One region of the Streptomyces sp. NPDC025784 genome, then DNA from elsewhere that is predicted to be linked to it. Evidence: riboswitches for the same ligand, from Rfam matches in the RefSeq annotation. Region 1 holds a riboswitch; the other holds the start of a gene.
The links. A riboswitch is a leader RNA that binds a small molecule or an ion and turns the genes downstream of it on or off. The one in region 1 is predicted to bind glycine.
Positions count from the first base shown of each region.

Region 2: it holds a riboswitch for glycine, as region 1 does, so the genes downstream of both, gcvP (aminomethyl-transferring glycine dehydrogenase) here and gcvT (glycine cleavage system aminomethyltransferase GcvT) in region 1, are expected to answer to the same signal.

Region 1 covers NZ_JBVHMN010000011.1:37,293-44,106, forward strand. The annotation lists gene ACZ4IF_RS24330 (L-serine ammonia-lyase) at 1-117, opposite strand, end outside; gene glyA (serine hydroxymethyltransferase) at 290-1,552, opposite strand; gene gcvH (glycine cleavage system protein GcvH) at 1,564-1,941, opposite strand; gene gcvT (glycine cleavage system aminomethyltransferase GcvT) at 2,150-3,268, opposite strand; glycine riboswitch at 3,303-3,415, opposite strand; glycine riboswitch at 3,416-3,513, opposite strand; gene ACZ4IF_RS24350 (AAA family ATPase) at 3,682-4,377, shown strand; gene ACZ4IF_RS24355 (enhanced serine sensitivity protein SseB) at 4,420-5,187, shown strand; gene ACZ4IF_RS24360 (enhanced serine sensitivity protein SseB C-terminal domain-containing protein) at 5,371-6,171, shown strand; gene ACZ4IF_RS24365 (ABC transporter permease) at 6,624-6,814, shown strand, end outside.
Region 2 covers NZ_JBVHMN010000010.1:357,948-364,761, reverse strand. The annotation lists gene ftsR (transcriptional regulator FtsR) at 1-48, shown strand, start outside; gene ACZ4IF_RS24155 (bifunctional nuclease family protein) at 135-608, shown strand; gene ACZ4IF_RS24150 (MerR family transcriptional regulator) at 850-1,524, shown strand; gene ACZ4IF_RS24145 (DNA polymerase IV) at 1,628-3,091, shown strand; gene ACZ4IF_RS24140 (PRC-barrel domain-containing protein) at 3,010-3,384, opposite strand; glycine riboswitch at 3,498-3,593, shown strand; gene gcvP (aminomethyl-transferring glycine dehydrogenase) at 3,768-6,653, shown strand; gene ACZ4IF_RS24130 (DUF5999 family protein) at 6,784-6,814, opposite strand, start outside.

The DNA.
Region 1 (6,814 bases):
CAGTCCCTCGTTGCGCAGGCGGCGGGCGAACATGCGGGCCGCGCGCATCGGGCCCACGGTGTGGGAGCTGGACGGGCCGATGCCGATCGAGAACAGGTCGAAGACCGAGATGGCCACGGGAACTCCTTGGTGGTCGCGCCGGACGCCGTTGTCCGGTGGAGGTGGTGCAGGGACTGCGGGAACTGCATGGAACGGGGCACCGCGCTCGGTTTCCAGTGTGCGCGGTGCCCCGGACGTCCGTACGAAGGGGACCGTACGAACCAAAACGTACGACAGAAAGCGTACGAAATTACTTCAGGCCGGGGTACAGAGGGTGCTTGTCCGCCAGGGCGGACACGCGGGCCTTCAGGGACGCGGCGTCGTACGACGGCTTGAGCGCCTCGGCGATGATGTCCGCGACCTCGGTGAAGTCCTCGGCCTGGAAGCCGCGGGTGGCGAGGGCGGGCGTGCCGATGCGCAGGCCGGAGGTGACCATGGGCGGACGCGGGTCGTTGGGGATGGCGTTGCGGTTGACCGTGATGCCGACCTCGTGGAGGCGGTCCTCGGCCTGCTGCCCGTCCAGCTCGGAGTTGCGCAGGTCCACCAGGACCAGGTGCACGTCCGTGCCGCCGGACAGGACGTCGACGCCGACGGCCTTCACGTCGTCCTGGACGAGGCGCTCGGCCAGGATGCGGGCGCCCTCCAGCGTGCGCTGCTGGCGCTCCTTGAACTCGTCCGAGGCGGCGACCTTGAACGACACGGCCTTGGCCGCGATCACGTGCTCCAGCGGGCCGCCCTGCTGACCGGGGAAGACCGCGGAGTTGATCTTCTTGGCCAGCTCGGCCGTCGAGAGGATCACGCCGCCGCGCGGGCCGCCCAGCGTCTTGTGGGTGGTCGTGGTGACGACGTGGGCGTGCGGCACCGGGTTGGGGTGCAGGCCCGCGGCGACCAGTCCGGCGAAGTGCGCCATGTCGACCATGAGGTACGCGCCGACCTCGTCGGCGATGCGGCGGAACTCCGCGAAGTCGAGCTGACGCGGGTAGGCCGACCAGCCCGCCACGATCAGCTTCGGCCGGGACTCCTTGGCCAGGCGCTCGACCTCGGCCATGTCGACCTGACCGGTCTCGTCGTCCACGTGGTAGGCGACCACGTCGTACAGCTTGCCGGAGAAGTTGATCTTCATGCCGTGGGTCAGGTGCCCGCCGTGCGCGAGGTTCAGACCCATGATCGTGTCGCCCGGCTTGAGCAGCGCGAACATCGCGGCCGCGTTGGCCTGGGCGCCCGAGTGCGGCTGCACGTTCGCGTGCTCGGCACCGAAGAGCGCCTTGATGCGGTCGATGGCGATCTGCTCGACCACGTCGACGTGCTCGCAGCCGCCGTAGTAGCGGCGGCCGGGGTAGCCCTCGGCGTACTTGTTGGTGAGGACCGAACCCTGGGCCTCCATGACCGCGACCGGAGCGAAGTTCTCCGACGCGATCATCTCCAGGGTGGACTGCTGGCGGTGCAGCTCGGCGTCGACGGCGGCGGCGACGTCCGGGTCCAGTTCGTGAAGGGGCGTGTTCAGAAGCGACATGCGGTGACTCCTCAGCCGGCGGTGAAAGCGGTGTACTCGTCCGCGGACATGAGGTCCTCCGGCTCGTCCGTGACGCGTACCTTGAACAGCCAGCCGCCCTCGAAGGGGGCGGAGTTCACCAGCGACGGGTCGTCCACCACGTCCTGGTTGGCCTCGACGACCTCGCCGGTGACCGGCGCGTAGAGGTCGCTGACCGACTTGGTCGACTCCAGCTCGCCGCAGGACTCGCCCGCGGTCACCGTGTCACCGACCTCCGGAAGCTGGGCGTAGACGACGTCGCCGAGCGCGTTGGCCGCGAACTCGGTGATGCCGACCGTCGAGACGCCGTCCTCGGCGACCGACAGCCACTCGTGCTCCTTGCTGTAGCGCAGCTGCTGGGGGTTGCTCATGGCCTGAATTCTCCTGTACGCGGGGGACTGCTGATGTCGGGGGTACCCCGTGCCCGGACGAAGCCGGAAACCCGGGGGAGGGGTGGTCATGGGATACGAGACGGCACGCCGGGGCACAGGTCACGCACCAACGCGCGCGGGTACCCCCGCGGCGCTCGCTCGGTCCGCTTCCTTCCGGTGCCCATGGCGTCCGTCGCGCGCCCGGTGCCTACTTCTGGCGCTTGTAGAACGGCAGGGCCACGACCTCGTACGGCTCGTGGCTGCCCCGGATGTCCACGCCGACACCGGCGGACCCGGGCGCAGCGTGCGCGGCGTCGACGTACGCGATCGCGATCGGCTTGCCCAGCGTCGGGGACGGGGCGCCCGAGGTGACCTCGCCGATCACCGTGCCGTCGGCGACGACGGTGTACCCGGCGCGCGGCACGCGACGGCCCTCGGCGATCAGGCCGACGAGGACCCGCGGAGGGCTCTTCTCGGCCCGCTCGGCGGCGGCCTCCAGGGCCTTGCGGCCCACGAAGTCGCCCTCCTTCTCGAACTTCACGACCCGCCCGAGCCCGGCGTCGAAGGGCGTCAGCGAGGTGGTCAGCTCGTGCCCGTACAGCGGCATGCCGGCCTCCAGGCGCAGCGTGTCGCGGCAGGACAGGCCGCAGGGGACGAGGCCGACGGGGGCGCCCGCCTCGGTGAGCGCCTGCCACAGCCGCTCGGCGTCCGCGGGCGCCACGAAGAGCTCGAAGCCGTCCTCACCGGTGTAGCCGGTGCGGGCGATGAGCGCCTGGACGCCGGCCACGGTGCCCGGCAGGCCCGCGTAGTACTTCAGGCCGTCCAGGTCGGCGTCGGTGAGCGACTTGAGGATGCCGGGGGACTCGGGGCCCTGTACGGCGATCAGGGCGTACGCGTCGCGGTCGTCGCGGACCTCGGCGTCGAACCCGTCCGCGCGCTCGGTGAGCGCGTCGAGGACCACCTGGGCGTTGGAGGCGTTGGCGACGACCATGTACTCGGTCTCGGCGAGCCGGTAGACGATCAGGTCGTCGAGGATGCCGCCGTCCTCCTGGCAGATCATCGTGTAGCGCGCGCGGCCGACGCCGACGGAGGCGATGTTGCCGACCAGGGCGTAGTTCAGCAGGGCGGCGGCCTGCGGCCCGGTGACGGTGATCTCGCCCATGTGCGAGAGGTCGAACAGACCGGCCTTCGTGCGGACGGCGAGGTGCTCGTCGCGCTCGGAGCCGTACCGCAGGGGCATGTCCCAGCCTGCGAAGTCGGTCATCGTCGCGCCGAGCGAGCGATGCAGGGCATCGAGCGCGGTGTGACGGGGTGCGTTGCTGCTCATCGGTGGGGCTCCCAAGGCATGACGGCGAGGTCGTTCCTCCCCATCTGTCATCGGAACCTGAGAGGTTCGCCACGACCCCACGAAACGGTGGTCGTGACTTGCACCTTGGGTGGAGCCACTGGTCAGCGGCCCGCTTTTCAGATGTGCCTCGCCCGCGCGGTAACGGGGCCTGAGAGATTCAAGGGAGGGACTTGCTCCTTCGGCGCCCGGGAACTCGTGCCCCAGGACTCTCCCGCGCGGATTCAAGCGGCCGGTATGCAGTTGGCGCGCACATCATTGCACGCGCCGTCCGATCGGGGCAGTCCGCATCTGTAACCGGCCTGTGGCAGTCCGAGTACGGAAACGAGAGAGACGACGCATTACCTTCTCTTTACACTCGACGGGGATGGGACTCCACACCCAAGGGGAGGACGATCACGGTGAACAGGACCACGGCGTACGCGACGACCTCGGGAATTGCCCTGCCCAAGCAGCCCGGCGCCCCGGCCCGGGAGGCGTGCGGCCCGCTCCCGGCGGCCGTCGTCCGCGACCTGAGGGCACGCGCCGGGCACAGCCCGCACGGCCTGCTCTTCGGGGCGTCCGACGTCGTGGTGGTCACGGGGCTGCCCGGCAGCGGCAAGTCGACCCTGATGCGCCGGGCCGTCACGGGCCCGCGCATCGACTCCCAGGACACCCGTGACCGCTGGGACGCCGGGAGGGCCCGATGGCTGCCGTACGCGGTCTACCGCCCCTTCGTCCGCCTCGCGCACTACGCGGGGCTGCGTCGCGCGCTGCGCTCCGGCGCCGGCGTCGTCGTGCACGACTGCGGCACGCAGGCCTGGGTGCGCCGCTGGCTGGCCCGCGAGGCCCGGCGCCGGGGCGGCTCGCTGCACCTGCTGCTGCTCGACGTCCCGCCCGGCACGGCGCTCCGGGGCCAGCACGACCGGGGCCGCGGTGTCTCGCGCTACGCCTTCGCACGGCATCGCGGAGCCGTGGCCAGGCTGCTGCGTGCCGTGGAGAAGGGCGACCTGCCCGAGGGCTGCGGCTCGGCGGTGCTCATCGACCGTGAGGCGGCGGGCGTGCTGCGCCGGATCGACTTCGACGGCCGGGCCGTCACCGACGCCCACTAATCTTTCCAGCCGGAACAGTGGTTCGAAGCAGGCGGTAGACAGATGGACTTCCCGGCACAGGCGCACCCCCATCCGCACGGCGGATGGCCCGGCAACGAGCTGGAGGAGGTGCTGTCCGCCTCGCTCGGCGTGCCCTCGGCCGGTGCCCGCATCATCGAGGTCCTCGGCCGCAGCTTCGTCTGGGTGCCCCTGCCGAACGGCGGCGGTCCGCACAGCGGCCCCCTCGACCTGCCGACGCTGGAGATCGAGGGCCAGGCGTACGTCCCCGTGTTCAGCTCCGAGGAGCAGTTCCGCCAGGTCACCGGCGGTCACCTGTCGTACACGATCGCGCCCGCCGTCGAGTTCGCCCGGGGCCTGCCGCCCCAGGTCGGCATCGCAATCAACCCGGACGGCGTGGTCGGCGTACCCCTGCCGCCCATCGCGGTGGCCGAGCTGTGCCGGGCGGGGCGGACCCCGCTGGACGGGCCGGCGAGCGGCGGCCGGGTGCGGCTGTTCGAGCCCGACTGGCAGGACGACCCGGTGGACTTCCTGTCCGCCGCGTCGGCCGAGTTCGCCGGGACCGGCGTCGTGCTCAGCGCCCGCCGCTGCCTGGCCAGCATCGAGGGCGGCGCCCCGGTGATGTTCATCGGCGTCGAGCTCTCCCAGTGGGAGGGCGACGCCCGCACGCTCCCGCTCGACGCGCTGGGCCGTGCTCTCGGCCGGGTCCCGGTCGGCCACGCCGTGAACCTGGTTCTCCTGGACGTCGCCCAGGACCCGGTGGGCGACTGGATACGCGCCCAGGTGCGGCCCTTCTACCAGCGCGAGTACTGACCCCGGCACGAGCGTGAGCGGTGACACCACGGAGACCCGTGACGCCGTGCGTCAAGTCGCTGTCAGGATCGCCGCTTAAGCTGGTTTCATGGCTCGGTCGAGGTGTTGACGCAGGTTCGTCACCGGTGGCTCGGGCGTATTGGATGAGTTCGTCGTGAATTGTTCGCGAAGGGGCGGTTGAGGGTGAGCGCGTCGGGCACGGCCGCGGCCGGGCAGGTCGAGCACATGCTGCGCCAGGTGACCCCCGGGCGCTACGACGCCTACGAGGCGCTCCTTCGCGCGCTCGCGACCCCGTCGTCCGGTCAGGTCTGGATGCTCCTGTGGCACGGCCAGGCCGGGTCCCCGGACGCCCAGTACGGGAACATGGAGGTGGACGGCTTCGGCTACGCGCCGTGCGTCACCTCCGCCCAGGAGCTCTCGGCCAGTGGCTGGAACCGCTCGTACGAGGTGGTCGACGGCCTCGACGTCGCCCGCACCCTCTACCCCGACCATTTCGGCCTCTGGCTCAATCCGCACGCGCCCGGCGGCGGCATGGGCATCCCCTGGCTGGACCTGCGGCGCATCGCCGCGGGCCTGGAGCGGCAGCCCGCCGGACCGCTGCGGCTGTCCGAACCGGGCATCGAGATCCCGCAGTTCTACGCCCTGCTCACGCAGAACGCGCACCGCACCTCCGCCGTGCGGTCGCTGCGCCGTGCCTGGGTGCAGCCGGCCCTCGGGGCGCCCTATCTCGCCATCGGCCTTGACGTGTACGACACTTCGCCGCCCGCGGTCGACTCGGTGCGCGCCATGATGCAGCAGTCCATCGGCGCGGTCCCCGACGGGCTGCCCGTCTCGACCGTGGCGATGTCCGACGAGTACGACCCGGTCGCCATGTGGCTGCGGGCCAACGCCCGGCCGTTCTACGACCGTGAGGCCCACGCGGCCCCGGCCCAGGCGCCGTTGGCGGGCGGCTACGGTTATCCGCCGGCCCGAGGTGGATACTGACGGCGCACGCCGGCGGCCCGCCGTCCGTGGCCCAGCGGTCGCGCAGGCGTTCTCCGCGGCAGTGTCTTGGGCCTGACCTGCAGAGGAACCGGCGTAAGGGATGCTTGTCCGGGTTGGGGTGGACGCGTACCGAAAGAGGGCGTCATGGCCCCTTCCGGCGCAACTGCCCCCTGTCCGCCTCGCGTTACCCACTGTTCGGATAACGGAATCCCCTTAAGAGCATCACGGTTGCGCATACTTTCTCCATCAGACCTGGCACGTGATCGTGGCGGCACTGAAGACTCGCCCATCAGACATGGGGTCATCGATCCTGTGAGCGAGTGCAAGTCGAACGATCAGCCGGGTCACCAGGTCGCACCATCTGCGGCCGACCTCCCGGCACGCAAGTGAACCAAGCCGCAGACAGCGGCAGGCGTAGGCCGGTCACCACCGGCGAGAGGGGTCGGGTCACTGTGACCGCACCGATCGAGACCACCGCGGCGGCATCGGAAGCGCAGCCAGAGGCTGTGCTTGCCGGAGTCGGCAAGGGGCAGATCGAGGGCCGTTCCCTGGGACAGATCGCCTGGACGCGCTTCAAGCGCGACAAGGTGGCGGTCGCCGGCGGTGTCATCGTCGTGCTGCTCATCCTGATGGCCATCCTCGC
Region 2 (6,814 bases), on a different contig from region 1:
CTGCACGCGGCGCTCGTGCAGACCGCGCTGGGCGTACGCCTGCCCTGAACCGGGGCGCCGGCCGGGGCTCCGGATCGTCCACCCGTTCTGTGCCCGACTACCCAAACGTCCCGGGCACGGCCTAGGGTTGCTGTGTGAACGAGCTCGATGTCGTAGGTGTCCGGGTCGAAATGCCCTCCAACCAACCGATCGTGCTTCTGCGTGAAGTGGGAGGCGACCGGTACCTCCCCATCTGGATCGGACCGGGGGAGGCGACCGCGATCGCCTTCGCCCAGCAGGGCATGGCCCCCGCACGACCGCTGACCCACGACCTGTTCAAGGACGTGCTGGAGGCCGTGGGTCAGGAGCTCACCGAGGTACGCATCACGGACCTGCGTGAGGGCGTCTTCTACGCGGAGCTGGTCTTCGCCAGCGGGGTCGAGGTCAGCGCACGGCCGTCCGACGCCATAGCTCTGGCGCTGCGCACCGGAACGCCGATCTACGGCAGCGACGGCGTGCTCGACGACGCCGGCATCGCGATCCCGGACGAGCAGGAGGACGAGGTGGAGAAGTTCCGCGAGTTCCTCGACCAGATCTCGCCCGAGGACTTCGGCACCAACAGCCAGTGAGGCCCCGCCACCGCCCATCGGCGGTGCGCGCGCAGGCGCGCCGGTTCCGGCGGCAATTGCCCGCGGCGAGTGTGGTGCGCCGCGGCCCGGACCGCGAGCATTCGGCTAGCCTTTCCCCGCGGTGGGGCACGAGAAACCACTCTTAGGGTGATTATCACTCGGCGTGCCGAGTGTGGCGATCGTTGACGCACCCGTGGTGACTGCCTACCGTCGAGAAGGCAGGTCAAGGACGGAGGTCGGCGTGAGAAACAGCGGCGACGGTACGGCTGGGGGTGCCCCCGGACACGGTCTGGGGGAGAGCGGTCCGTACCCTCCCACCAGCGCTCGGCTCCGCTCGAGCAGGGGGTACCCCGACCACGGCAGCACGGACGAGCACGCTCCGATGCGGCCGGCGGCGGTGCCGGACGAGGGAGGGGCCGTTTCCCAGGAGATCGGCTACCGCGGTCCCACGGCATGTGCCGCCGCGGGCATCACCTACCGGCAACTGGACTACTGGGCGAGGACCGGGCTCGTCGAGCCGAGCGTGCGGCCCGCCTACGGATCCGGGACGCAGCGGCTCTACAGCTTCCGTGACGTCGTCGTCCTGAAGATCGTCAAGCGCTTCCTCGACACAGGTGTCTCGCTGCAGAACATCCGCACCACGGTCCAGCACCTCAGGGAGCGCGGCTTCCGGGACCTGGAGCGGATGACGCTGATGAGCGACGGCGCGACCGTCTACGAGTGCACCTCGCCCGACGAAGTCCACGCGCTGCTCCAGGGCGGCCAGGGGGTCTTCGGGATCGCCGTGGGAGTGGTGTGGCGGGACGTCGAGGGCGCCCTGTCGCAGCTGCACGGAGAGCGTGTGGACACCGGCGAGACGCTCGTCGGGCACAACCCCGCGGACGAGCTGGCACGGCGGCGCAACCGGGCTGTGTGACCTTCTGGGCGGTCGCCGCGAGGGGCGTGCTGCTTCGCGGGCCGTCCTGTGGGCGGCGGGCCGCGCAGGGGCATTGTCAGTGGCGTGGTGCAGCATCGGACATGTGAGAACCGCGCCCACGATCCTGCATCTCGACATGGATGCCTTCTTCGCCTCGGCGGAACAGGCGTCCAAGCCGAGCCTGCGCGGAAAAGCGGTCGTCGTGGGCGGGCTCGGACCGCGCGGTGTCGTCGCCACCGCGTCGTACGAGGCCCGGGTCTTCGGTGTCCACTCGGCGATGCCCATGGCCCAGGCCCGGCGCCTGGCACCCAACGCCGCGTATCTCGTGCCCCGCTTCAGCCTCTACAAGGAGGTCAGCGAGCAGGTGATGGCGCTGCTGCGGGCCCTGTCGCCCCTGGTGGAGCCGCTGAGCCTGGACGAGGCCTTCGTGGACCTGGAGGCGGGGGGCGCGGCCTGGGACGAGGGCTCGGCACGGCTCGCCGGGGTGAAGCTGCGCGCGGACATCCGTGCCGTCACGGGACTCACGGGATCGGTGGGCCTCGCCGCGTCCAAGATGCTCGCGAAGATCGCCTCGGAGCAGGCCAAGCCCGACGGACTGGTCCTGATAGAGCCCGGCACCGAGCGGGCGCTGCTGGGGCCGATGTCGGTGCGGACGCTGCCCGGCGTGGGTCCCGCGACCGGGGACCATCTGCGGCGTGCGGGGATCACCACGGTCGAGGAGATCGCCGAGGCCGGCGAGGACGAGCTCGTACGGCTGCTGGGGAAGGCGCACGGACACGCGCTGTACGCGATGGCGCTGGCGCACGACGAGCGGCCCGTGGTCGCCGAGCGGGAGACGAAGTCCGTCTCGGTCGAGGACACCTATGACGTGGACATCCACGACCGCACGCGGGTCGGTCTGGAGGTGCAGCGGCTCGCCGACCGGTGCGTGCAGCGGTTGCGCGGGGCGGGACTGTCGGGGCGGACCATCGTCCTGAAGGTGCGGAGGTACGACTTCTCGACGCTCACCCGGTCCGAGACGCTGCGGGGGCCCACGGACGATCCGGCGGTCGTGCGGGAGGCCGCCGCGCGGCTCCTGGAGGCCGTGGACACGACCGGTGGGGTGCGGCTGCTGGGGGTCGGAGTCTCAGGGCTCGCGGACTACACGCAGGAGGACCTGTTCGCGCAGGCGCAGGCCCATGCCGCGGCGGAGGAGCCCCCCGGCCAGGAGCACCCCGCCGACGAGGGCTCGCGCGACTCCGGGGCGTCATCGGAGGCGCCCGCCGAGCGCCGGTGGCCCGCCGGGCACGACGTGCGGCATGCCGAGCACGGGCACGGCTGGGTCCAGGGCAGCGGCCTGGGGCGGGTCACGGTGCGGTTCGAGACGCCCTACTCCGCGCCGGGGCGGGTCAAGACGTTCCGGACCGACGACCCCGAGCTGGAGCCGGCCGATCCGCTGCCCCTGGTCGTTCCGGTGGTTTCCCCGGACGCGTTGGAGCATCCGGGTCAGGGCTCGTCCGAGCCCGCGATCTTGCCGAAGTCACGGTCCGGCGGAGGCGGGGAGGGGGCCGCCACGTCGAGTCCGTAGTGGTGGTAGAGCTGGAGCTCCTGCTCGGGCGAGAGGTGCCGGCCCACGCCGAAGTCGGGAGCGTCCTTGATCAGAGCCCGGTCGAAGGGGATGCGCAGGGCCCCTTCCACGAGTTCACTGGGCTCAAGGGGCACGAAAGCGTCCCTGCTGAAGAGGCCTGTGCGTATGGCCGCCCACTCCGGTACGCCGGTCGCGTCGTCGAGGTACACCTCGTCGATCGTGCCGATCTTGGTGCCATTGCGGTCGAACGCCTTGCGGCCGATCAGGTTGCGCGGATCGATGTCGGTCTGCACGGGCCCTCCACTTGGTCGCAACTCATCCGTAAGCACTACAAAAGAGCAGATTCAGGCAGGCGGCCACTCGAAGGATCGTGTCTTGTCCTCGCTGGTAGGCTGACAGCGGCTGCTGACCCCGTGCGGGAGAGTCCTCCAGACTTCATCGGAGGCGCCGAAGGAGCAAATCCTCCCCGGAATCTCTCAGGCTCACGTACCGCACGGACGAGGTCACTCTGGAAAGCAGGGCGGTTGCCAATGGCTTCCGCTCTCACCGACGGTGAAAACCGGCACGTCGGACGGGCCGGTGAAGCTCTCAGGTTGAGATGACAGAGGGGGAGGCCGTCGGGGTACCCGTGCCGGGGTGCCCCTCGAAGGTCGCGTCAGACCAGGAGGCCTCCGCAATGACCGCCCACCGCATTCCGCTCTCCGAGCTCGAGCAGGGAATCCCCTTCGAGCAGCGCCACATCGGGCCCGACCTCGAAGCCAGGGCCAAGATGCTCGCCCACGTCGGATACGGGTCGCTCGACGATCTGACGGCCGCCGCGGTGCCGGACGTGATCAAGAATGCCGAGGCGCTGGAGCTTCCCGGCGCGCGTACCGAGGCGGAGGTCCTCGCCGAGCTGCGTTCCCTCGCGGACCGCAACGAGGTGCTCGGTTCGATGATCGGCCTCGGTTACTACGGCACCTTCACGCCGCCAGTGATCCTGCGCAATGTCATGGAGAACCCGGCCTGGTACACCGCGTACACGCCGTACCAGCCGGAGATCTCGCAGGGCCGCCTGGAGGCACTCCTCAACTTCCAGACCGTGGTCGCCGAGCTGACCGGGCTGCCGACCTCGGGCGCCTCGCTGCTCGACGAGGGCACCGCCGCCGCCGAGGCGATGGCGCTGTCCCGGCGCATGGGCAAGAACAAGAAGGGCCTCTTCCTGGTCGACGCGGACGCCCTGCCGCAGACCGTCGCCGTCATAGAGACCCGCGCGGAGCCGACCGGCGTCGAGGTCGTCGTCGCCGACCTCAGCGAGGGCATCCCGGCCGAGATCGCCGAGCGCGACATCAACGGCGTGCTGCTCCAGTACCCCGGCGCCTCCGGTGCCGTACGCGACATCAAGGCGGTCGTCGACCAGGCCCACGAGCTCGGCGCCGTGGTCACCGTGGCCGCCGACCTCCTCGCCCTGACCCTGCTCACCTCGCCGGGCGACCTCGGCGCCGACATCGCCGTCGGCACGACGCAGCGCTTCGGTGTGCCGATGGGCTTCGGCGGTCCGCACGCCGGCTACATGGCGGTCCAGGAGAAGTTCGCCCGCAGCCTGCCCGGTCGCCTGGTCGGAGTGTCCGTGGACGCCGACGGACACAAGGCGTACCGCCTCGCCCTGCAGACGCGTGAGCAGCACATCCGCCGGGAGAAGGCCACCAGCAACATCTGCACCGCTCAGGTGCTGCTCGCCGTGATGGCCGGCATGTACGCCGTCTACCACGGTCCGGACGGTCTGCGGACCATCGCGCGACGTACCCACCGGTACGCCACCGTGCTCGCCGCGGGTCTGACGGCGGGCGGGGTCGAGGTCGTGCACGGTGCGTACTTCGACACGCTGACCGTGCGGGTCCCGGGCCGGGCCGCGGAGATCGTCGCCGCCGCCCGCGAGCACGGCGTCAACCTCCACCAGGCGGACGCCGACCACGTGTCGATCTCCTGTGACGAGACCACCACGCGCCGCGAGCTCGGCGCCGTGTGGACCGCGTTCGGTGTCGAGGGCGACGTCGAGGCGCTGGACGCCACGGCCGAGGACACCCTGCCGGCCGCGTTGCTGCGCACCGACGACTACCTCACCCACCCGGTGTTCCACCAGCACCGCTCCGAGACCGCGATGCTGCGCTACCTGCGCAAGCTGTCCGACCGCGACTACGCGCTCGACCGCGGCATGATCCCGCTGGGCTCCTGCACGATGAAGCTCAACGCGACCACGGAGATGGAGCCGGTCACCTGGCCCGAGTTCGGCCAGCTGCACCCGTTCGTCCCGGCCGAGCAGGCACAGGGCTACCTCACTCTGATCACGGAGCTCGAGGAGCGGCTCGCCGAGGTCACCGGGTACGACAAGGTCTCGCTCCAGCCCAACGCAGGTTCGCAGGGCGAGCTGGCCGGTCTGCTGGCCGTGCGCGGCTATCACCGGGCCAACGGCGACGAGCAGCGCACCGTCTGCCTCATCCCGTCCTCCGCGCACGGCACCAACGCCGCGAGCGCCGTGATGGCCGGCATGAAGGTCGTGGTCGTCAAGACCGCGGACGACGGCGAGGTCGACGTCGAGGACCTGCGTGCCAAGATCGAGCAGTACCGCGACGAACTCGCCGTACTGATGATCACCTACCCCTCGACGCACGGAGTGTTCGAGGAGCACGTCGCCGACATCTGCGCGCAGGTCCACGAGGCCGGCGGTCAGGTCTACGTCGACGGTGCCAACCTCAACGCGCTGGTGGGTCTGGCCAAGCCGGGGCACTTCGGCGGTGATGTCTCGCACCTCAACCTGCACAAGACGTTCTGCATCCCGCACGGCGGCGGCGGCCCGGGCGTCGGCCCGGTCGGCGTGCGCGCGCACCTGGCGCCGTACCTGCCCAACCACCCCCTGCAGCCCGCGGCCGGTCCGGAGACCGGTGTGGGCCCGATCTCGGCCGCTCCGTGGGGCTCCGCGGGCATCCTGCCGATCTCCTGGGCCTACGTCCGGCTCATGGGCGGTGAGGGTCTCAAGCGCGCCACGCAGGTGGCCGTGCTGTCCGCGAACTACATCGCCAAGCGGCTGGAGCCGCACTACCCGGTGCTCTACACCGGTCCGGGCGGGCTCGTCGCGCACGAGTGCATCATCGACCTGCGCCCGCTGACCAAGGCGACCGGCGTGAGCGTCGACGACATCGCGAAGCGTCTGATCGACTACGGCTTCCACGCGCCGACGATGTCGTTCCCGGTGGCCGGGACGCTGATGATCGAGCCGACCGAGTCCGAGGACCTGGGCGAGCTCGACCGGTTCTGCGACGCGATGATCGCGATTCGCGCGGAGATCGACAAGGTCGGCTCGGGAGAGTGGGCGGTCGACGACAACCCGCTGCGGGGTGCCCCGCACACCGCCGCCGCGCTCGGGGGCGAGTGGAACCACGCGTACTCGCGCGAGGAGGCCGTCTTCCCGGCCGGTGTCTCGGCCGCGGACAAGTACTGGCCGCCGGTGCGCCGCATCGACCAGGCGTACGGCGACCGGAACCTCGTCTGCTCCTGCCCACCGCTCGACGCCTACGAGGACTGATCGACACGGCGGACGCGGGCGGCTACGAGGAGTAGTCACCCACGGACATGCGTCGGGGCCGGTTCGGAGAGTACGTCTCCGGGCCGGCCCCTCGTGTCTCCGGGCCGCGTGCCTGCGACCCGTGGTTGCCTCAGGCGGCCGTCATCACCTGTGCGCTGCCC